One region of the Streptomyces sp. NPDC048696 genome, then DNA from elsewhere that is predicted to be linked to it. Evidence: predicted binding sites of a transcription regulator. Region 1 holds the regulator's gene; the other holds the start of a gene.
The links. The regulator HrcA, encoded in region 1, represses chaperone genes, less so after heat shock. The targets are predictions, from matches to a motif close to TTNGCACTCNGNNNNNCNGAGTGCNAA.
Positions count from the first base shown of each region.

Region 2: the regulator HrcA is predicted to act here: its motif matches at 8,870-8,896, upstream of groL (chaperonin GroEL).

Region 1 is NZ_JBICVJ010000005.1:30,943-42,383, forward strand. Features, by position in the region: gene ACGFRG_RS11825 (histidine triad nucleotide-binding protein) at 1-238, opposite strand, end outside; gene ACGFRG_RS11830 (hypothetical protein) at 356-892, opposite strand; gene ACGFRG_RS11835 (16S rRNA (uracil(1498)-N(3))-methyltransferase) at 958-1,710, opposite strand; gene ACGFRG_RS11840 (nitronate monooxygenase) at 1,707-2,789, opposite strand; gene dnaJ (molecular chaperone DnaJ) at 2,962-4,098, opposite strand; gene hrcA (heat-inducible transcriptional repressor HrcA) at 4,099-5,115, opposite strand; gene ACGFRG_RS11855 (MBL fold metallo-hydrolase) at 5,294-6,022, shown strand; gene ACGFRG_RS11860 (DUF3097 domain-containing protein) at 6,062-6,859, shown strand; gene hemW (radical SAM family heme chaperone HemW) at 7,113-8,345, opposite strand; gene ACGFRG_RS11870 (SpoIIE family protein phosphatase) at 8,401-10,332, opposite strand; gene ACGFRG_RS11875 (HAMP domain-containing protein) at 10,511-11,441, shown strand, end outside.
Region 2 is NZ_JBICVJ010000003.1:23,068-34,508, reverse strand. Features, by position in the region: gene ACGFRG_RS06260 (ROK family protein) at 1-769, opposite strand, end outside; gene ACGFRG_RS06255 (extracellular solute-binding protein) at 1,079-2,296, shown strand; gene ACGFRG_RS06250 (DUF3263 domain-containing protein) at 2,353-2,589, shown strand; gene otsB (trehalose-phosphatase) at 2,636-3,478, shown strand; gene ACGFRG_RS06240 (trehalose-6-phosphate synthase) at 3,680-5,077, opposite strand; gene ACGFRG_RS06235 (glucosyl-3-phosphoglycerate synthase) at 5,153-6,100, opposite strand; SAM riboswitch class I at 6,264-6,391, shown strand; gene thrC (threonine synthase) at 6,409-7,713, shown strand; gene ACGFRG_RS06225 (MoaD/ThiS family protein) at 7,742-8,020, shown strand; gene ACGFRG_RS06220 (cold-shock protein) at 8,466-8,669, shown strand; gene groL (chaperonin GroEL) at 9,023-10,645, shown strand; gene ACGFRG_RS06210 (hypothetical protein) at 10,743-11,213, opposite strand; gene murQ (N-acetylmuramic acid 6-phosphate etherase) at 11,261-11,441, opposite strand, start outside.

The sequences.
Region 1 (11,441 bases):
CGTCGCCCGCGATCTCGCCCGCCGCGCGCAGCAGATCGGCGGCGACCGCCGGTTCGGCGGCGGCCAGCGAGGCGGCGTCCGGGTAGTGGACCCGGGGGATGACGAGGATGTGGGTGGGGGCCTGGGGGTTTATGTCGCGGAAGGCGACGACCCTCTCGCTCTCCTTCACGACGGTCGCCGGGACGTCCCCCGAGACGATCTTGCAGAACAGGCAGTCCGCCTGCGGCTCTCCGGCCACGTTCCTGAGCTCCTCGGTAGCGGTGATCAGTTCATGGGCATGCTACTGAGGTTCGCGGGGCGATAGCGTGCCGCCCTGTCCGGGAGGCGTACGCGGCGAGGCTCGCGGCCCGCCCGCTCACTTGCCCCGGAACGTCTCCGTCACCGTCACGGTGACCGTCGCCGTCGGGTGGCTGCCCGGTTTGCCGGGGGGCTTGGGGTGGGTGGTGGCGGTGGGCGCGGGGGCGTTGCAGTCGCCCAGGACGTTGACCTTGAAGACCGTGCGGTCGCCGACCTTCGCCGTCAGATCGCCGCGCACGCAGCGGTCGTCGCGGACCTCGGTGACCTTGCCGGTGACCGTGATCGCCTTGTTGTCCTTGGTGCGGCCGCGGCAGTCCACCGTGGCGACCGAGTGCGTCGAGGACGGGGCCGGGGTGCGGGTCGAGGTGCCGCCGCCGTTGACCTTCGCCGTACAGGACAGCCACTGCACGTTCACGCCGTCCTGCTTCAGCTTGTCCGTCGCCGTCTTGTCGGTGGTGATCGAGACGGTCGCCGAGCTCATGCCGCCCACCGGGTCGCAGGCCGCCACCGCCGCGCCCGCCGTGGCGATCACACCGAGCGCGGCGAGCGCGCGCCGGTGCCGCAGCGGCATCCGTACGTATCTCCGTACCCCCATACGCGACAGCGTCCCACCGGCCGGGCCCGCGCGGTAGACGGCTTTACGACGTCACGCCGCCTGCCTCACGCCCAGCGCCCCGTGCGTCCCATCAGCAACGCGGCGGCCGCCGTGCCCGCCGTGGAGGTGCGCAGCACGCTCGGGCCGAGCCGGTAGGGCCTGGCGCCCGCCGCCTCGAAGACCGCCAGCTCCTCGGGGGACACACCGCCCTCCGGGCCCACCACCAGCACGATCTCCCCGCGCTCGGGCAGCTTCGCGGTGGCCAGCGCCTCGCTCGGCGCGTCCCGGTCCTCGTGCAGCACAGCGGCGAAATCAGCCGTGGCCAGAAAAGCGACAACCTGCTTGGTCGTCATCGCGTCCCGTACCTCCGGGAACCGCACCCGGCGCGACTGCTTGCCCGACTCACGGGCCGTACTGCGCCACTTGGCCAGGGACTTGGCGCCCCGCTCGCCCTTCCACTGGGTGATGCACCGCGCGGCCTGCCACGGCACCACGGCGTCGACGCCGGTCTCGGTCATCGTCTCCACGGCGACCTCGCCCCGGTCGCCCTTGGGCAGCGCCTGGACGACGGTGATCCTGACCTCGGGCTCGGGCTCGTGGCGTACCGCGTCGAGCCGTACGACGAGCCGGTCCTTGCCCTCGGTCTCCAGGACCACGGCGTCGGCCCAGTCGCCGTGCCCGTCGGTGAGGACCACGTCCTCGCCGGGACCGAGCCGCTTGACCGAGACGGCGTGCCGTCCCTCGGGCCCGTCCAGGACGTACCGGCCGTCCGGTCCCACCGCTGTGAAACCGTCGACCACGAAGACCGGGGCGGTCATGACGCACTCCTCATGTTTCTCGATGCCGCCGCCAACGCGGCCAGCGAAGCGTCCAGTTCGGCCGCCAGTACCTCCACCAGCCGCCCGGCGGGCAGCTCGCGCGCGAGCCGGTGGCCCTGGCCCGCCCACAGCGCCATGCCCTGGGCGTCACCGGCCGCCGCGGCGGCCCGCCGCAGTCCGGTGGTGATCTGGTGGACCTCCGGATAGGCGGCCGGCGCGTACGGCCCGTGCTCGCGCATGAACCGGTTGACCAGGCCGCGGGCGGGCCGGCCGGAGAACGCGCGGGTCAACTCCGTACGGGCGAACAGGGGGTTGGTCAGGGCCTGCTTGTGCAGCGCGTCGGCGCCGGACTCCGGGCAGGCCAGGAACGCCGTGCCGAGCTGCGCCGCGTCCGCGCCCGCCGCGAGCACCGCCGCGATCTGGGCGCCGCGCATCAGGCCGCCGGTCGCGATGATCGGCAGCCGCACGGCCTCGCGGACCAGCGTGATCAGGGTGAGCAGCCCGATCCCGGAGCCGTCGGCCTGCGGGTCGTCGCGGTGCGTCGACTGGTGCCCGCCGGCCTCTATCCCCTGCACGCACACGGCGTCCGCACCGGCGCTCTGCGCGGCCAGCGCCTCGTCGGGGGTGGTCACGGTGACGACGGTGTACGTGCCGAGGGCGGCGAAGGCGGCGAGCACCTCGGGCTCGGGGCAGCCGAAGGTGAACGACACGGCCGGGACCGGGTCGTCGCGCAGGATCGCCAGCTTGGCCTCGTAGCCGTCGTCGCCGCCGGAGTCCGCCTCGCCCAGCGGTGTCTCGTACCAGGTGGCCTCGCCCGCCAGCTGGTGCCGGTAGACGTCGATGACCGCGGGGTCGGTGTGCGGGGGCTGCGGCATGAACAGGTTGACGCCGAAGGGGCGGCCGGTGAGCCGGCGCAGCTGCTTGATCTCCTGGTACATCCCGTCGGCCGTCTTGTACCCGGCGGCCAGGAATCCGAGCCCGCCGGCCTCGCAGACCGCGGCGGCGAGACCGGCGGCGGAGACACCACCGGCCATGGGGGCCTGCACGATCGGATACCGGCAGAGATCGGTCAAAGCCATGCCCGCATCGTGCCACGGGTGCGCCCCGGCACCGAATCCCCCTCCCACCGCGGGCTGCGCCCCGGGCCCCTGCTGACCTGCGGGCCGGTGGGGGCTGGTCGCGCAGTTCCCCGCGCCCCTAAGAGGGCCCGAAGGGCCCATCAAGGGGCGCGGGGCTGTGACATTTCGCGGCTCAGCGGCCGTTGAACGCGTCCTTCAAGCGGGAGAACAGGCCCTGCTGGCCCGGCTGGAACTGGCCCAGGGGGCGCTCCTCGCCGCGCAGCTTGGCCAGCTGGCGCAGCAGGTCCTCCTGCTGCGGGTCCAGCTTGGTCGGCGTGGTGACCTCGACGTGGACGATCAGATCGCCCCGCCCGCCGCCGCGCAGATGCGTCACACCGCGCCCGTGCAGCGGGATGGACTGGCCCGACTGGGTGCCCGGGCGGATGTCCACCTCCTCCATGCCGTCCAGCGTCTGCAGCGGCACCTTGGTGCCGAGCGCCGCCGCCGTCATGGGGATCGTCACCGTGCAGTGCAGATCGTCGCCGCGCCGCTGGAAGACGTCGTGCGGCAGCTCGTGGATCTCCACATAGAGGTCGCCGGCGGGGCCGCCGCCGGGGCCGACCTCGCCCTCGCCCGCCAGCTGGATCCGGGTGCCGTTGTCGACACCGGCCGGGATCTTCACGGTCAGGGTGCGCCGCGAACGGATCCGGCCGTCGCCCGCGCACTCGGGGCACGGGGTCGGCACCACGGTGCCGAAGCCCTGGCACTGCGGGCACGGCCGCGAGGTCATGACCTGGCCGAGGAAGGAGCGGGTGACCTGGGAGACCTCACCGCGGCCGCGGCACATGTCACACGTCTGCGCCGAGGTGCCGGGGGCGGCGCCCTCGCCGGAGCAGGTCGTACAGACGACCGCCGTGTCGACCTGGATCTCCTTGGTGGTCCCGAAGGCCGCCTCGTTGAGGTCGATCTCCAGGCGGATCATGGCGTCCTGGCCCCGGCGGGTCCGCGAGCGCGGACCGCGCTGCGAGGCCGTGCCGAAGAACGCGTCCATGATGTCCGAGAAGTTCCCGAAGCCGCCCGCGCCGAAGCCGCCCGCGCCACCGCCGCCGGAGGACGACAGGGGGTCGCCGCCGAGGTCGTAGACCTGCTTCTTCTGCGGGTCCGACAGCACCTCGTAAGCGGCGTTGATCTCCTTGAACCGCTCCTGGGTCTTGGGGTCGGGGTTCACATCGGGGTGAAGTTCCCTCGCCAGCCGGCGGAACGCCTTCTTGATCTCGTCCTGCGATGCGTCGCGGCGTACGCCCAGTACGGCGTAGTAGTCCGTGGCCACTTACGACTCCGCCAGGATCTGTCCGACGTAACGTGCCACTGCGCGTACCGCTCCCATCGTTCCGGGGTAATCCATGCGGGTCGGGCCGACCACGCCGAGTTTGGCGACCGCCTCGCCGCCCGAACCGTAGCCGACCGAGACGACGGACGTGGAGTTCAGCCCTTCATGGGCGTTCTCATGCCCGATTCGTACGGTCATGCCCGATTCCTTGGCCTCGCCGAGCAGTTTGAGGAGCACGACCTGCTCCTCAAGTGCCTCCAGCACCGGCCGAATGGTCAGGGGAAAATCATGTCCGAAGCGGGTCAGATTGGCGGTGCCGCCGATCATCAACCGCTCCTCGGTCTCTTCGACCAGGGTTTCGAGCAGGGTGGCCAGGACCGTCGAAACGGTTCCTCGGTCCTCCGGCTCGAAGGACTCCGGCAGGTCCTGCACCAGCTGCGGTACGTCGGCGAAGCGCCGCCCGACCACCCGGCTGTTGAGCCGGGCCCGCAGATCCGCGAGCGAGGTCTCGCCGAACGGCGCCGGGCAGTCGACCAACCGCTGCTCGACCCGCCCGGTGTCCGTGATGAGCACCAGCATGAGTCTGGCGGGCGCGAGTGAGAGCAGTTCCACATGCCGCACGGTCGAGCGTGTCAGCGACGGGTACTGCACCACGGCGACCTGCCGGGTCAGCTGGGCGAGCAGCCGCACGGTCCGCGCCACCACGTCGTCGAGGTCGACGGCGCCGTCCAAGAAGTTCTGGATGGCCCGCCGCTCCGGCGACGTCATCGGCTTGACGCCCGCGAGCTTGTCGACGAACAGCCGGTAGCCCTTGTCCGTGGGGATGCGACCGGCGCTGGTGTGAGGCTGGGCGATGAAGCCCTCCTCCTCCAGGACGGCCATGTCGTTGCGCACGGTCGCCGGCGAGACGCCGAGCGCGTGCCGCTCGGTCAGGGCCTTCGACCCCACCGGCTCCTCGGTCCCGACATAGTCCTGGACGATCGCGCGCAGGACCTCCAGTCTGCGTTCACTGAGCACCGCGCACACCTCCAGCTGTGGTCCCTGGCCGCTCTGCCTGGCACTCTGTGCGTTCGAGTGCCAGCATTCCCCCGGCCAGTGTACGGCCGACCGGTACACCCCTAGCAAGGGCGGCCACCCTTACCGCTCGCGGCGCGGTCGAGCGACGCGCCCGGTGACCCGGGATACCGTCGCGGTCATGGGCATCGACACGACGGACATCCGCTGGGAGGAGTCCGGCTGGGAACGCCTGGGCGACGGCGTCGGCCGCCGCAGGCTGCCCGGCTGGGACGCGACGGCCGGCCTGGTCGTCGGCGAGCGGGCGGTACTGCTGTACGACACGGGGTCCACGCTGCGCGAGGGCGCCGAACTGCGCGCCCAGGCGCAGGCGCTCGCCGGGCGCCGGGTCACCCACATCGCGCTCAGCCATCCGCACTTCGACCATGTGCTCGGCACGGCCGCGTTCTCGGGCGCCGAGGTGTACGGGGCGGTGGGCATCGACCGGGTCCTGGACGGCGAGGCCCTGAAGGCCGACGCGACGGCGCACGGGGTCCCGGCCGCGCAGGCCGCCGAAGCGGCCGACCTGCTGGTGCGGCCGCACCACTTCGTGAGCGGCGAGTGGACGCTGGACCTGGGCGGCCGACAGGTGCTCCTCGCCAACGTGGGCCCCGGCCACTCCGGCCACGACCTCGTGCTGCTGATCCCCGGCTCCCCCGAGATCGTCTTCTGCGGCGACCTGGTGGAGGAGTCCGGCGAGCCGCAGGCGGGCCCCGACGCGGTCCGCACCCGCTGGCCCGCCGCGCTGGACCGGCTGCTCGACCTGGGCGGGGAGGACGCGGTGTACGTGCCCGGGCACGGGGCGGTGGTGGACGCGGCGTTCGTACGGGGGCAACGGGCGTCGCTGGCGGCCCAATTCGGCGTGTCGTAACCCGCCCGGGGTCGGTGATCAGCCCGTATTCTCATCCGAATGCGCAGCTACAGCCCGGATCTGACCCCGCCCTGGAAGAAGCAGGCCCCGGCCCCCGAGGTCGCCGCCGAGCCCGATCTGGTGGTGGAGGAGGTGACGACCGGCTTCTGCGGGGCGGTGATCCGCTGCGAGGCGGGCACGGTGACGCTGGAGGACCGCTTCGGCAAGCACCGGGTGTTCCCGCTGGCGCCGCGCGGGTTCCTGCTGGAGGGCAAGGTGGTGACGCTGGTCCGCCCCTCGGCCGCGCCGTCCCGCCCCACCCGTACGGCGTCGGGGTCGGTGGCGGTGCCCGGGGCGCGGGCGCGGGTGGCGCGGGCGGGGCGGATCTATGTCGAGGGGCGCCACGACGCGGAGCTCGTGGAGAAGGTGTGGGGCGACGACCTGCGGATCGAGGGCGTCGTCGTCGAGTACCTGGAGGGCATCGACGACCTCCCCGCGATCGTCGCGGACTTCGCCCCCGGACCCGACGCGCGCCTCGGAGTCCTGGTCGACCACCTGGTCCCCGGCTCGAAGGAGTCCCGGATCGCGGCGGCGGTCACGGGCGAGCACGTCCTGATCGCCGGGCATCCGTACATCGACGTGTGGGAGGCGGTGAAGCCGGCGTCCGTCGGGATCGGGGGGTGGCCGGTGGTGCCGCGGGGTGTGGACTGGAAGACGGGGGTGTGCGCGGCCCTGGGCTGGCCCCCGCACACGGGCGCGGCGTGGCAGCACATCCTGTCCCGCGTCCACACGTACAAGGACCTGGAGCCGGAGCTGCTGGGCCGGGTGGAGGAGCTGATCGATTTCGTGACGGCGTAGTTGGGGACCGGGGTTTGGTTTTCCCCCACCCCACCCCTTCCCGAAACCCTCCGGGGGATCTGGTCGGCTGCGGCCCGGTGGGAACTGCGCGCGCAACCCAGCACGGTCGGCAGCCGGAGAGTGGGTGCAGGGGGCGCAGCCCCCGCGCGGGGTCCGGGGCGCAGCCCCGGGAAACCCTCCTCAACCCCCACCCGCCCCCGGAGGCCACGCGGCGGAGCCGCAAATGTCACAGCGGGAAGGTGCGGGGTGGGGGTCAATCCACCAGGTCGCGGACCACCGCGTCCGCCAGCAGCCGCCCCCGCAGCGTCAGCACCGCCCGGCCGTCGGCGTACGGGCCCGGGTCGAGCAGCCCGTCGGACAGCGCGCGGCGCGCCGCCGCGAGGCCCGTCGGGCGCAGCAGGGACAGCTCGCAGCCCGCGCGCAGGCGCAGTTCCAGGAGGATGCGCTCGACCCGGCGGTCCTCCGAGGACAGGACCTCCCGGCCCGCCCCCGGGCTGCGGCCGACGGACAGCGCCGACGCATACGCCCCGGGATGCTTCACGTTCCACCACCGCACGCCCCCCACATGGCTGTGCGCCCCCGGCCCCGCCCCCCACCAGTCCGCCCCGCGCCAGTACAGCTCGTTGTGCAGGCACCGCCCGGCCTCGGACGTGGCCCAGTTCGACACCTCGTACCAGTCGAAGCCCGCCTCGGCCAGCACCGAGTCGGCGATCAGATAGCGGTCCGCGTGGACGTCGTCGTCCGTCATCGGGACCTCGCCCCGGCGGATGCGCCGCGCCAGCTTGGTGCCCTCCTCGACGATCAGCGCGTACGCCGAGATGTGGTCGGGGCCCGCGCCGACCGCCGCCGCCAGCGACGCGCGCCAGTCGTCGTCCGACTCCCCGGGCGTCCCGTAGATCAGGTCCAGGTTGACGTGGTCGAACCCCGCCGCCCGCGCCTCGGCGACGCACGCCTCGGGGCGCCCCGGCGTGTGCGTACGGTCGAGGACCTTCAGTACGTGCTGCTTCGCGCTCTGCATGCCGAAGGACACCCGGTTGAAGCCGCCGGCCCGCAGCTCCTCCAGATACGCCCGGTCCACCGACTCGGGGTTCGCCTCCGTCGTCACCTCGGCGTCGTCCGCGAGCCCGAACTCGTCCCGTACCGCCGCCAGCATCCGGACCAGGTCACCCGCGGCGAGCAGCGTCGGCGTGCCACCGCCGACGAACACCGTACGGACCGGACGGTCGTCGTCGCCCAGCACCTTGCGGGCGAGGCGGATCTCGTCGATCAGGGTCGTGGCGTAGTTGTCCCGGGAGGCGAGCACGCCGCCGGAACCGCGCAGCTCGGTGGCGGTGTAGGTGTTGAAGTCGCAGTAGCCGCAGCGCGTGGCGCAGTACGGAACGTGCAGGTAGAAGCCGAGCGGCCGCTCCCCGGCGCCCTCCAGGGCGGAACCGGGCAGCGCCCCGTCCTCGGGCATGGGCTCACCATCGGGCAGTACGGAAGGCATGACCCCATTGTCCGCCACCCGTGGGGCGGCCCCGTCCCCCGACCGCGGCCCCGCCTCACCGCGCCTGTAGCACCAGCAGCGCCAGGTCGTCCTCCGGCGGCTTCGCGCCGAACGCGTACACCGCTCGCTTGATCCGTTCGGCGATCCCCGACGCGGGCAGCCCGGCGCACTGGGCGAGCGCCGTCGCCAGGCCGTCCTCGTCGTCGAACATCCGCGAGCCGGAGCGCCGCTCGGTCACCCCGTCGGTGACGCACAGCAGGCTGTCGCCGGGCATCAGCCGGAAGCTCTCGCTCTCGTACGCCGCCCCCTCGACCACGCCGATCAGCACCTGCGGCACCGCCGCCGCCCGTACCGCGCCGTCGGGGCTCAGCAGCAGCGGCAGCGGGTGCCCGGCGCTGGCCAGGGTGCAGCGGGCGCCGCCGCCCTGGTCCTCGGGGACCGGCACCAGCTCCCCGTACAGGAGGGAGAGGAACCTGGCCTGCGGGCCCTCGGGCATCTCGTGGCCGCCCGCCGTCGCGACCATCCGGGCGGCCGCCTCCGCCGCCTCGACGCCGTCGTCGACGAGCAGCTTGTTGAGGCGGTCGAGCACGTCGTGCACCGCGTACCCCTCACGCGCCAGGAGCCGCAGCCACGGCCGCACCAGGCCCGTGACGACCGCCGCCTCCGGGCCGCTGCCCTGGACGTCGCCGAGCGCGAAGCACCAGCGGCCGTCGGCGCCCGGGAACAGGTCGTAGAAGTCGCCCCCGGCCACCCCTTCGCCGCTCGGCTGGTAGACCAGCGCGCTGTCGACCCCCGGGATCTCCGCCACGCCCGCGGGCAGCAGCCCGCGCTGGAGCACCCGGCTGATGGTGACCTGCCGGGTGTACTGGCGCGCGGCGCCGATCGCCAGCGCCACCCGGCGTACGAAGTCCTCGACCAGGCCGGTGACCTCGTCCGGGAGCCGCATCAGGCCGCCCCGGCCGAGCATGAGCACGCCCACCGACCGGCCGCCCGCCACCATCCGGTAGGCGAGCGCCGCCCCGTCGTCCTCGTCCGGGCACGGCCAGGGCATCGGCACCGGTCCGCCGCGCGCCGACTCCGGCAGCCGGGGCGGCTCCTTCTCCAGGGCCGCCCGCAGCTCCTCGATGCCGGACTCGCGGGCGTGCCAGACCCGGGCGAGGCGCGGCGAGCCCAGCGGTCCGCCTGCCTCCGGGTCGAGCCAGATCGCACACCAGTCGGCGAGCCGGGGCACCAGGAGCTGCCCGGCGAGCGCCGCGATCATGTCCTCGTCGAACTGGCCCGCCAGCAGGTCGGACGCCTCGGCGAGGAAGGACAGCGCGCCCCGGTTGACCCAGTCCCGGTCGTGCTCGGACGAGGTGCGCCGGGGCGCGTTGGTGAGTATCTCGGCGGCGCGCAGGCCGCGTTGGAGGCGCGCGTCGGACCCGGGGTCGTAGTGGCCGTCCCCGTCGCCCCCGTCGCCCTCGCCGTCCGCCACCAGCTCCAGGCGGGCCCATACGGTCTTCATGCCCGTGCGGTAGGTGATGCCCCAGCTCTCCGAGAGCGCCGCCACCAGGTGCAGGCCCCGGCCGTATTCGGGCGCTCCGGGCTCGCGCGGGGCGCGCGGCTCGTTGTGGACGGCCCTGGCGGGATGGTGGTCGGAGACCTCCAGGACCACCCCGCCGAGGTCGCCGCCGGCCGGCTGCTCCAGACGGCAGACCAGCTCGACCGTGGTGCCGGCGTGCACCACCGCGTTGGTGACGAGCTCGTTGACCAGTATCGCCGCGTCGTCCGCGAGCCGGTCGCCGAGCCGGGTCGCGCCGGGCAGGTCCTGGTCCGTCCAGTCGGCGAGCGCGGCCCGCACGAAGCGGCGGGCGGCGGACGGGGCGAGCGGGTTGCCGGGCAGGCTGGTGCGGGCGCAGGACCGGGCGCCGTACTCCGTCGCGTCGGGCGGAGCGGGTGAGTTCAGTAGGCGGTTCACGCTCTCCCGCTGCGTTGGAATGGATCCCACGGTGCGGCTCCTGACCGGTTCTCACAATGCGCCGCTTTGACACCGACAGAGTGACAGACTGAGCGTGCCCATAAGCGCCGAGTCACCGAAGTGGGCCGAGATGAAGCATGACAGTGCCGTGCCTCCTGATGAGGGCGACTGGATCCGCGCTCTGGAGCTGCGTCCGCTGCTGGCCGCGATGACCGCTCTGCGCGACGGCGACTTCCGCGTCCGGCTCCAGGAGACCCATGAGGGGATACCCGCGGAGCTCAACGCGATCTTCAATCAGATCGCCGTCCGCAACCAGCACTTCACGGACGAGCTGGCCCGGGTGCGCCGTGAGGTGGTCCGGCACGGGCACCTGGACGAGCGCCTCGCGGCCAGCCCCGGGCAGGGCGCCTGGACGGCCGGTGTGGCGAGCACCAACTCCCTGATCGACGCCCTGGTCGTACCGGCGGCGAACGCGACGCGCGTCCTGGACGCGGTGGCGGGCGGTGATCTGACCCAGCGGGTCGATCTGCACGACGGCAACCGGCAGTTGCGCGGCGATCTGCGCAGACTCGGCCGGGCCGTCAACAAGATGGTCGACCAGCTGTCGCTGTTCACGGGCGAGGTGACCCGGGTGGCGCGGGAGGTCGGCACCGAGGGGCGGCTCGGCGGGCGCGCCAAGGTGCAGGGGCTGAGCGGCAGTTGGCGCGATGTCACCGAGGCCGTCAACACCATGGCCGCGCGGCTGACCGCCCAGGTCCGCGACATCGCGGCGGTGACCACGGCCGTGGCGCGCGGCGATCTGACCCGTACGGTCACGGTCGAGGCGACCGGGGAGCTCCTGGAGCTGAAACTGACCGTCAACACGATGGTGGACCAGCTCTCCGCCTTCGCCGACGAGGTCACCCGCGTCGCCCGCGAAGTCGGCACCGAGGGGCGGCTCGGCGGGCGCGCCCAGGTCAGGGGCGTCTCCGGGGTCTGGAAGGACCTCACGGACAACGTCAACTTCATGGCGTCCAACCTCACCTCCCAGGTCCGCAACATCGCCCAGGTGACGACCGCCGTCGCCAACGGCGACCTCTCGCAGAAGATCACGGTGGACGCGCAGGGCGAGATCCTGGAGCTGAAGTCGACGATCAACA
Region 2 (11,441 bases), on a different contig from region 1:
CGGCGAGTCCGCCACCGATGATCAGCGTGCGGGGGTCGAGCAGGGTGAGCGCGGTGACCAGGCCGTCGGCGAGCGCGTCGACCGCGTCCTGCCAGACGGCCAGCGCCTTCGGGTCGCCGGACTCGACGGCCTTGGCGCAGTCCGCCGCGTCCGCGTCCGCGTCACCGCTGGCCTCGGCCCACGCCTGGGTGACGGCGGAGGCGGAGGCGAGCCGCTCCAGGCAGCCGCGCTGGCCGCAGCCGCACTCGACGCCGCCGGGGCGTACGACGATGTGGCCGATCTCGCCCGCGTAGCCGTGGGCGCCCGGCTCGATGCGGCCGTCGATCCCGATGGCCCCGGCGATCCCGGTGCCGAGCGGGACGAACAGGAACCGGTCGGCGCCCTTGCCCGCGCCGATCCGGCCCTCGGCGAGGCCGCCGGTGCGCACGTCGTGGCCGAGGGCGACCGGGATGCCGTCCAGGCGCTCGCTGAGCAGCCGCCGCATCGGGACGTCGGCCCAGCCCAGGTTGGCCGCGTAGACCGCGATGCCGCCTTCGGCGTCGACGATGCCGGGCACGGCGACGCCGGCCGCCAGGGCGCTCTCGCCGAGGTGCCGCTCGCCGTACGCCCGCAGCTCGGCGGCGAAGTCGAGGATGCCCTCGACGACGGCGTCCGCGCCGCGCTCGCGGCCGGTGGGCCTGCGGGCCTCGTGCAGCAGGCTGCCGTCCGCCCCGATGAGGGCGGCTTTCATCCCGGTGCCGCCCACATCCAGGGCGATGACGTGTCTCACGGGGGACAGTCTGGCTCGTTCACCCATGAAAGGTCTAGTCCACTCACCGTGCGACGGGTAAGCGTTTTCCCAAGTCCCGTACGGATTGCGGGCGTACGCGCGTTCGCCTCGCGGCAGAAGTTGCGGAAGTGAGACCCAAGTGGTGTAGACCTCAGACCCGGCTGCGGGAGAAGATCGCAGCTCATGTAGACAGGACGTTACGAACAGGGCGTTCACGGGGGAACGACTGGCGAAGACGACGAGGGTGGAGCAGTACACGTGCAGCGGCGACGCTTGGCAGGGACGACGGCGGCGGTTGTCGCACTGGGTATGACAGTCGGCCTCTCCGGATGCGGCAGCGACAGCGGCTCCAAGAGCGTCACCCTCAAGCTGGTGGCCGCCGACTACGACATCGCGGGCGGCGACTCCACCAAGGCGTACTGGCACAACGTTGTCAGCGAGTTCGAGAAGAAGAACCCGGGCATCAAGGTCGACGTCTCCGTCTACTCCTGGGACGTCGTCGACGCCAAGGTCGCCGAGATGGTGAAGGCGGGCAAGGCCCCCGACATCGCGCAGATCGGCGCGTACTCCGACTACGCCGCGAGCGGCAAGCTCTACGCCGTCGACCAGATGCTCTCCATCCCCGTCCAGGCGAACTTCCTGGCGCCGCTCGCGGACGCGGGCGAGATGAAGCGCACCCAGTACGGCATCCCGTTCGTCGCCTCCACGCGGCTGCTGTTCTACAACAAGACGCTGTTCAAGAAGGCGCACATCGAGCCCCCCACCACCTGGGCCCAGCTGGAGTCCGACGCGAAGGCGCTGAAGGCCAAGGGCGTGAAGACCCCGTTCGCGCTGCCGCTCGGCAGCGAGGAGGCCCAGGCCGAGACGATGATGTGGCTGCTCAGCGGCGGTGGCGGCTACGTCAACCAGGTCGCCGGGTACGACATCGACTCGCCGGAGAACGTCAAGACGTTCCAGTGGCTGCAGAAGAACCTCGTCGGCGAGGGCCTCACGGGACCGGTCGCGCCCGGCAGGCTCAACCGGCAGGCCGCGTTCGACGCCTTCGCCAAGGGCGAGGTCGGCATGCTCAACGGCCACCCGTCGCTGATGGGGGAGGCCCGCAAGAAGGGCGTCGAGTACGGGATGGTCCCGCTGCCCGGCGTCGAGGGCAAGGCCAAGGCGTCGATGGGTGTCGCCGACTGGATCATGGGCTTCAAGCAGAACGGCCACCGGGAGCAGATCGGGAAGTTCCTGGACTTCACGTTCAACGACCAGAACGTGTCGGCGTTCGCGGACAAGTACGACCTGCTGCCCGCGACGCGCTCGGCGTCCCAGGCGATGCAGAAGGACGGCAAGCACCAGGACCTCGCCGAGTTCCTGGCCGCCCTGCCGTCCTCGGAGCTGCCGCCGGTCGGCAAGACGTCCTGGCCCAAGGTCAGCGAGACGGTCAAGAAGCGGATCGGCGAGGCCGTGCAGCCGAACGGCGACCCGAAGTCGGTCCTGGAAGGCATCGCGAAGGTCGCGCTCGAAGCGGAGAACGCGGAGTAGGTGCGCGCAGTGCGTACGGGGTGGGTCGGCCCCGTCGACCCGATACGTTGGATCGTATGACCGACAACCCCCTCGGCGAGCGCGAGAAGGCCGTGCTCGCCATGGAAGCCCGCTCCTGGGCCGGCCCCGGCGCCAAGGAGCGGGCCGTACGGGAGCGGCTGGGGATCTCGCCGACCCACTACTACCAGCTCCTCAACGCCCTCCTCGACGACGAGCGCGCCCTCGCCCACGACCCGGTCACGGTCAACCGCCTGCGCCGCGTCCGCGAGGCCCAGCGCGAACGGCGTTCGTAACGCGACGACCATGGCTGTGCCCGGGTGCCGCCGCTAGGGTCGTGCCATGGGCAGCCAACCGCACCCCCTGCCGACCCCTGCCACCTCCGCCGGGCGCGACGCGCTCGCCGCGGTCCTGGCGGCGCCCGAGCGGACCGTGGTCGCGCTCGACTTCGACGGGACGCTCGCCGAGATCGTCCCCGACCCGGAGCAGGCCCGGGCGCACCCCGGCGCCGTGCCCGCGCTCGCGGCGCTGGCGCCCAAGGTCGCCTCGGTCGCGGTGATCACCGGGCGCCCGGCGGGCGTGGCCGTACGGTACGGGGGGTTCGCGGGCGTCGCGGGTCTTGAACACCTCGTCGTGCTCGGGCACTACGGCGCCGAGCGCTGGGACGCGGTCAGCGGGACCGTGCACGCCCCGGCCCCGCACCCCGGTGTCGCCGCCGCGCGGGCCGAACTCCCGGGCGTACTCGACTCGCACGGGGCGTGGCGCGGTACGTGGATCGAGGAGAAGGGGCGGGCCGTCGCGGTCCACACGCGGCGGGCGGGCGACCCGGAGGCCGCGTTCGCTGCGCTGCGGGCCCCGCTGGCCGAGCTGGCCGCCCGGCACGGGCTGATCCTGGAGCCCGGGCGGCTGGTCCTGGAGCTGCGGCCGCCGGGGATGGACAAGGGGATGGCGTTGGCGTCGTATCTGCGGGAGGTGTCCGCGGGGGCGGTGGTGTACGCGGGGGACGACCTCGGCGACCTGCCCGCGTTCGCCGCCGTCGAAAAACTCCGCTCGGACGGGGTGCCGGGTCTGCTGGTGTGCAGCGGGTCGACGGAGGTGCCGGAACTGGCGGACCGGGCCGACGTGTTGGTACCGGGCCCGTCGGCGGTGGTCGACTTCCTCGCGACGCTGGCGTCCCGCCTGTAGAGCCCCCACCCCACCCCTTCCCGAAAGCCCTGGGCGGGCGGCCTGGTTCTTCGTCTGCGGACCGTGCTGGGTTGCTCGCGCAGTTCCCCGCGCCCCTAAGGAGGGCTCGAAGGGCCCATTTAAGGGGCGCGGGGCTGTGACATATGCGGCTCCGCCGCGTGGGCGCGACCAGCCCCCACCGAGCCGCGGACGAACGACAAATCAGCGCCCCCCGGCGGAGCGCAGCGCGTCCAGCTGGTCCAGGAACCAGCGCTGGGGCGGCAGCGCGGTCGCGGCCGCGGCCAGACGCTTCGTGCGGGCCGCACGCTCCTCGCGGCCCATCGACAGCGCCTCGTGCAGCGCGGCCGCCGTGCCGGACACGTCGTACGGGTTCACCACCACCGCGTCGGAGCCGAGCTCCGAACACGCCCCCGCCTCCCGCGACAGCACCAGCACGCACCCGTCGTCCGACACGACCGGCACCTCCTTGGCGACCAGGTTCATCCCGTCCCGGATGGGGTTCACCAGCGCCACGTCCGCCAGCCGGTACGCCGCCAGCGACCGCGCGAAGTCGTCCTTGACGTGGAGGACCACCGGGGTCCAACCCGGCGTTCCGTAAGCGAAGTTGATGGCCGAGGCCAGCCTCGCGACCTCCGCCGTGTACTCCCGGTACACCGCCAGGTCCTGCCGCGACGGGTACGCGAACGCCACATGCACCACCCGCTCGCGCCACTCGGGCCGCTCGTCCAGGAGCTGCCGGTACGCCAGCAGCCCCCGCACGATGTTCTTCGACAGCTCCGTGCGGTCGACCCGCACGATCGCCTTGCGGCCCGCGCCGATCTCCTCGCGCAGCGCCGCCATCCGCTCCGCCACGTCCGGCTCGTGGGACCGGCGCCGCAGGAACTCCGCGTCCGCGCCGAGCGCGTGCACCCCGATCGCGGTGGCCCCCGTACCGCCGACGACGTCCTCGCAGCAGCGGGCGAAGGCGTCGGCCCAGCGGCGGGTGAGGAAGCCGAGCCGGTCCGCGCCGAGCATGCCGCGCAGCAGCCGCGCGGCCACGTCGTCCGGCAGCATCCGGAAGTACTCCACCGGCGCCCACGGCGTGTGCGAGAAGTGGCCGATCCGCAGGTCGGGGCGGAGCTCGCGGAGCATCCCCGGGACCAGGGCCAGGTGGTAGTCCTGGACGAGGACCGCCGCCCCCTCGGCCGCCGCGTCCGCCAGCGCCTCGGCGAACGCCCGGTTGTACGTCTCGTACGCCCCCCACCGCCGCCGGAACTCCGCGTCGAAGACCGGCTCCAGAGGGGTCTGGTAGAGCATGTGGTGGACGAACCAGAGCACCGAGTTCGCGATCCCGTTGTACGCGTCCGCGTGCACATCGGCGTCGATGTCGAGCATCCGCACGCCCGGCTCGGCGACCCCGCGCCGCACGGCCTCGCGGTCGCCGTCGCCGAGCGCCGAGCACACCCACAGCGAGTCGGCGTCCTGGCCGATCGCGGAGAGGCCCGAGACCACTCCGCCGCCGCCGCGCCGGGACGTGAGCGTCCCGTCGTCGCCGAGGGCGTAGGAGACCGGGCCGCGGTTGGACGCGACGAGGACCTGGGCAGCGCGCGCGGAGACCATGGACACGAACCTAGCCCGTAGCGGAATGCCTCAAACGTGCGAACGGGGGCACCGGCCCCTGATGGTCACGCCCGCTTACGCCGCCCGATGCACCGCGTACTCCGAGATTTCCCGCATCGGCGGGCGCTCCTCGGTGTCCACCGGGTACGTACGCGGGGTGAAGCCGTCCTCGCCGCGCTCGAACTGGGTCAGCGCCGGGCGGACCAAGTGGGCGCGGGAGAGCCGCAGTTGGGCCGTGCGGTAGATCGCGGCGGCCATCCGGCCGAGTGCCTGGCCGTCCTGATGGCGGTGCTTGCGTACGCCGACGTCCACCTGGGCCAGCGCGTCCAGGCCCACCGTGTGCAGCGCGTCGACGAGCAGCCCCAGCTCCACTCCGTAACCGACCGGGAAGGGCAGCCGCTCCAGGAGCGAGCGGCGGGCCGCGTACTCGCCGCCGAGCGGCTGGACGAACCCGGCGAGCTGCGGCCAGTGCAGATTGAGCAGCGGGCGCGCCACCAGCTCGGTCACCCGACCGCCCTGACCTGCGGCGGAGCCCAGCGGGCGGTCGTACATCGCCTTGACGAAGGCCACGTCCGCATCGGTCAGGAGCGGGCCGACGATCCCGGACACGAAACCCGCGTCGAACTCCTTCAGATCCGCGTCGACGAAGCACACGATGTCACCGGTGGTGACCAGGAGCGAGCGCCACAGCACCTCGCCCTTGCCGGGCAGGGCCGGGATCCGGGGCAGGATCGCGTCCCGGTGCACGACCCGGGCGCCGGCGGCGGCCGCGACCTCGGCCGTACGGTCGGTGGAGCCGGAGTCGATCACCACCAGCTCGTCGACCAGCGGCACCTCCTCGGTCATCAGCTCGCGCCGGATGGCGGCGACGATCTCGCCGACGGTGGCTTCCTCGTCGAGCGCGGGCAGGACCACGCTGACCGTGCTGCCGCCGCGGCGCTTGGCGGCGATGATCCGGTCCAGCGGCCGGTCGGCCGCGGACCAGGAACGCCTGCTCAGCCAGCGCTCCACCTCTTCCAACACGAGCCGGGGCCTCCTTGTACGGGTTTGTGTGATCCATCTCGCGGTTCGGACGACTGTCTCAACCGTCCAAGCCTTCGGTTACAGTCTTGAACAACGCGGATGACCGTCGCATGTCGGGGTCGTCGCGCGAACAAATGCCCGGGTCATGGACCCGGTGCCACAGCGCTCATCCAGAGGGACTGAGGGAACGGCCCGTTGAAGTCCCGGCAACCCTCCTGCCGACCGCGAGGTCACGGTGGGGAAGGTGCCAATTCCGTCTCATGGCGAAATGCGCCATGGGGAAGATGAGGAGAAAGGGCCTCGCCATCATGGCTGTGCACACCGTCACCACCGCTGACGCCGCGGTAAACGCCTCCAGCACCGTGAACCTCGGTCCCGCCGTCGCGCTTTCCTGCCGGGAATGCGGCGAGCGGTTCGACCTCGGCCCCATCTTCGCCTGCGCCCTGTGTTTCGGTCCGCTCGAAGTGGCGTACGACCTTCCGACCGGCGACCCCGAGGCGCTGCGGAGGCGCATCGAAGCGGGCCCGGACAACATCTGGCGCTATGCGCCGCTGCTGCCCGTTCCGGCCAATGTGGCTGAAAAGCCCAACCTGAATCCCGGCTTCACCAAGCTCGTCAAGGCCGACAATCTCGCCCGCGAGCTCGGTGTCACCGGCGGCCTTTACGTGAAGGACGACTCCGGCAACCCGACGCACTCCTTCAAGGACCGCGTCGTCGCGATCGCCGTCGAGGCCGCCCGCGCGTTCGGCTTCACCACGCTCTCCTGCTCCTCCACCGGCAACCTCGCGGGCGCGGTCGGCGCGGCCGCCGCCCGGGCGGGCTTCCGCTCCTGTGTGTTCATCCCGCACGACCTGGAGCAGGGCAAGGTCGTGATGGCCGCGGTGTACGGCGGTGAGCTGGTCGGCATCGAGGGCAACTACGACGACGTCAACCGCTTCTGCTCGGAGCTCATCGGGGACCCGCTCGGCGAGGGCTGGGGCTTCGTGAACGTGAACCTGCGCCCGTACTACGGCGAGGGCTCCAAGACGCTGGCGTACGAGATCTGCGAGCAGCTGGGCTGGCGGCTGCCCGACCAGATCGTCATCCCGATCGCCTCCGGCTCGCAGCTCACGAAGATCGACAAGGGTCTCCAGGAGCTCATCAAGCTGGGCCTCGTCGAGGACAGGCCGTACAAGATCTTCGGCGCCCAGGCCGAGGGCTGCTCGCCGGTCTCCACCGCCTTCAAGGCGGGCCACGACGTGGTCCGGCCGCAGAAGCCGAACACCATCGCCAAGTCGCTGGCCATCGGCAACCCGGCGGACGGCCCGTACGTCCTGGACATCGCCCGGCGCACCGGCGGCGCGGTGGAGGACGTGAACGACGAGCAGGTCGTCGACGCGATCAAGCTGCTCGCCCGGACCGAGGGCATCTTCGCCGAGACGGCGGGCGGTGTGACGGTCGGTGTCACCCGCAAGCTCATCGACAGCGGGCTGCTCGACCCGGCGCTCACTACTGTCGTCCTCAACACGGGCGACGGCCTCAAGACCCTGGACGCCGTGGCCCCGACGACCGGCCCGACCGCGACGATCCGCCCGAGCCTGGACGCGTTCCGCGACGCGGGCCTCGCCCACTGACCCACCGGCCACGGAAAGGCAGCACACCATGAGCGTCAACGTCCGCATCCCCACCATTCTCCGTACGTACACCGGTGGCAGGGCCGAGGTCGCGGCCGAGGGTGCCACCCTCGCCGAGGTCATCGCCGACCTGGAGAAGAACCACACCGGGATCGCCGCGCGCGTCCTGGACGACCAGGGCAAGCTGCGCCGCTTCGTCAACGTGTACGTCAACGACGACGACGTCCGGTTCGAGCAGGGTCTTGAGACGGCCACGCCGGACGGCGCGGGCGTCTCGATCATTCCGGCGGTCGCCGGAGGCTGCTGAGCCTGCTGGACCCGAGGGCGAATCACTCCCCTTCGCAGCACGCAGAGTTACCTGAATTGCCCCCTCCGCAAGCTAAGCGGAGGGGGCAATTCAGTGTGGTTGAGCGCGGTACAGTGGGGAAGTCCCCTTCGTTGTGCGTGCCACGTGCATATGAGAACGCGACGAACCGGCGTCGAGAAGCGGTCAAAGTGTTCGAGCATATTGCTCCTTAAGTGCGCTTTGCCCGGCCCGACTTGCCCCGGAATGCTGGAATAGGCGGCATTCCGCTCCTCACCCCTGCCCGGAATTCTCGTCCGATTGACCTGTTGCAGAGGGCAGTTGGGCAGATACATTCAGCCGCGGTCGACGCGTTCCGGCGCACACCCTCTCCTGTCGGAGGGTGCAGGTCTGACCCGGGTCCGCGAAGTGTGGTCCCGTGCAAGGGCCAGTAATAGGGGAGTTAGGCATGGCTCAGGGCACCGTCAAGTGGTTCAACGCGGAGAAGGGGTACGGCTTCATCGCGGTCGACGGTGGTGCGGATGTTTTCGTCCACTACAGCGCGATCCAGATGGACGGCTACCGCACCCTTGAAGAAGGTCAGCGAGTCGAGTTCGAGATCTCGCAGGGCCAGAAGGGTCCGCAGGCGGACATGGTCAAGCTCGCCGTCTGATCTCGGCGCGATCGGCCACCGACGCACTCACGCCGTGGGGCCCGCATCCTCTGTAAAAGGATGCGGGCCCCACGTGCGTGTCCGCGCGCCGGAGCGCGCGCCGGAGCCCGTCCCCGGACCCGCCCCCGAGTCCGCCCCCGGCAGGGCGGCGGCGGTGGGACGGCCTTGCACTCTCCTGGGTCGAGTGCTAATCATTGGCGTTAGCACTCTGCTGGTGAGAGTGACAGAACTTGGATCGGGTCGGTGAGGTCCGCGAGCCGCGTGGGGCAAGGAACCACAAGGCTTGCAGGCCGTCCGTCGCGGGCGCCTCTCGATCCGGAGCAATCCACCCCAGTCCGGGAGGACCACTTCACATGGCCAAGATCATCGCGTTCGACGAGGAGGCACGGCGCGGTCTCGAGCGCGGGATGAACCAGCTCGCCGACGCCGTTAAGGTCACCCTCGGCCCCAAGGGCCGTAACGTCGTCCTTGAGAAGAAGTGGGGCGCCCCCACGATCACCAACGATGGTGTTTCCATCGCCAAGGAGATCGAGCTGGAGGACCCGTACGAGAAGATCGGCGCCGAGCTGGTCAAGGAAGTCGCGAAGAAGACGGACGACGTCGCCGGTGACGGCACGACGACCGCGACCGTCCTGGCCCAGGCGCTGGTCCGCGAGGGCCTGCGCAACGTCGCCGCCGGCGCCAACCCGATGGCCCTGAAGCGCGGCATCGAGAAGGCCGTCGAGGCCGTCTCGGGCGCCCTGCTGGAGCAGGCCAAGGATGTCGAGACCAAGGAGCAGATCGCTTCCACGGCCTCCATCTCCGCCGCCGACACCCAGATCGGCGAGCTCATCGCCGAGGCCATGGACAAGGTCGGCAAGGAAGGCGTCATCACCGTCGAGGAGTCCCAGACCTTCGGTCTGGAGCTTGAGCTCACCGAGGGTATGCGCTTCGACAAGGGCTACATCTCGGCGTACTTCGCGACCGACATGGAGCGCATGGAAGCCGCGCTCGACGACCCGTACATCCTGATCGTCAACTCGAAGATCGGCTCGGTCAAGGACCTGCTGCCGCTCCTTGAGAAGGTCATGCAGTCGGGCAAGCCGCTCCTGATCATCGCCGAGGACGTCGAGGGCGAGGCCCTGTCGACCCTGGTCGTGAACAAGATCCGCGGCACCTTCAAGTCCGTCGCCGTCAAGGCCCCGGGCTTCGGCGACCGCCGCAAGGCGATGCTGAACGACATCGCCATCCTCACCGGCGGCACGGTCATCTCCGAGGAGGTCGGCCTCAAGCTGGAGAACGCGGGCCTCGACCTGCTCGGCCGCGCCCGCAAGGTCGTCATCACCAAGGACGAGACCACCATCGTCGACGGTGCCGGTGACAGCGACCAGGTCGCCGGTCGCGTGAACCAGATCCGCGCCGAGATCGAGAACTCGGACTCGGACTACGACCGCGAGAAGCTCCAGGAGCGCCTGGCGAAGCTGGCCGGCGGCGTGGCCGTCATCAAGGCCGGTGCCGCCACCGAGGTCGAGCTCAAGGAGCGCAAGCACCGCATCGAGGACGCCGTTCGCAACGCGAAGGCGGCCGTCGAGGAGGGCATCGTCGCCGGCGGTGGCGTGGCCCTGCTCCAGGCCTCCTCGGTCTTCGAGAAGCTGGACCTGTCGGGTGACGAGGCGACCGGCGCCAACGCCGTGAAGCTCGCCCTGGAGGCCCCGCTCAAGCAGATCGCCGTCAACGGTGGCCTTGAGGGCGGCGTCGTCGTCGAGAAGGTGCGCAACCTGGCCGTCGGCCACGGTCTGAACGCCGCGACCGGCGAGTACGTCGACATGATCGCCGAGGGCATCATCGACCCGGCGAAGGTCACGCGCTCCGCGCTGCAGAACGCCGCGTCGATCGCCGCGCTGTTCCTGACCACCGAGGCCGTCATCGCCGACAAGCCGGAGAAGGCCGCCGCGGCCGCTCCGGGCGGCATGCCGGGCGGTGACATGGACTTCTGATCCTTCTCGAAGGATCGGTGGCCCGGTTACGTACGGAGGGCGGCACCCCACGCCGGGGGTGCCGCCCTTCGGCGTGTGCGGGGGTTTTCGGCGCGGGTCAGCAGGCGTCGTCGGTGACCCGCGTCCTGATCACGGCTTCGCCGTTGCCCAGCGGGGTGACGACGACGTGCATACAGAACGCCGCGTCGGTGCCGGGGCCGGTGATGTCGTACGCCGAGGGGTCCTTGCCGCTGCTGCGCAGCACGAGCGGGTCGGTGAACCACTGGGCCGCGCCGGTGTTGTTCATGGCGTCCTCGATGATCCGCGCGTAGTCGTTTCCGGAGAACGCCTCGGACGGCGCGTAGTTGCGCTGCGTCGTCCCGTCCAGGTCGTGCGCCGCCTGGTGGGCGGCGTCCCGCAGCTCGCCCCGGCTCCAGTTCGTCTCGTCGTTCACGACGTAGATGCCGACGCCGACGACGACCAGGGTGAGGATGATGAGGGTGAGACCGACGGGGTTGGCGGGGTTGTAGGCGAAACGGCCGTTGACGCGCATGAAGACGGGTTCGGGTTCGCGGTCGGACGTGGTCATGACGAGATCGTAAGGCGGTCGCCGCGTACCGGAGTTGCCGCCCCGGGCTACCCGAGCGCCGCGCGCAGATGCCCGTCCGCGCGCTCCAGGCGCCGCGTCGCCGTCGCCGCGTCGACGTCCGCGAGCAGCATCAGGATCGCCGTCTTCACCTCGCCGTCGGCGGCCGTCAGGGCGGACTCGATATGGTCGTCGCCCGCGCCCGTCGCGAGCGAGACGATCCGGCGCGAG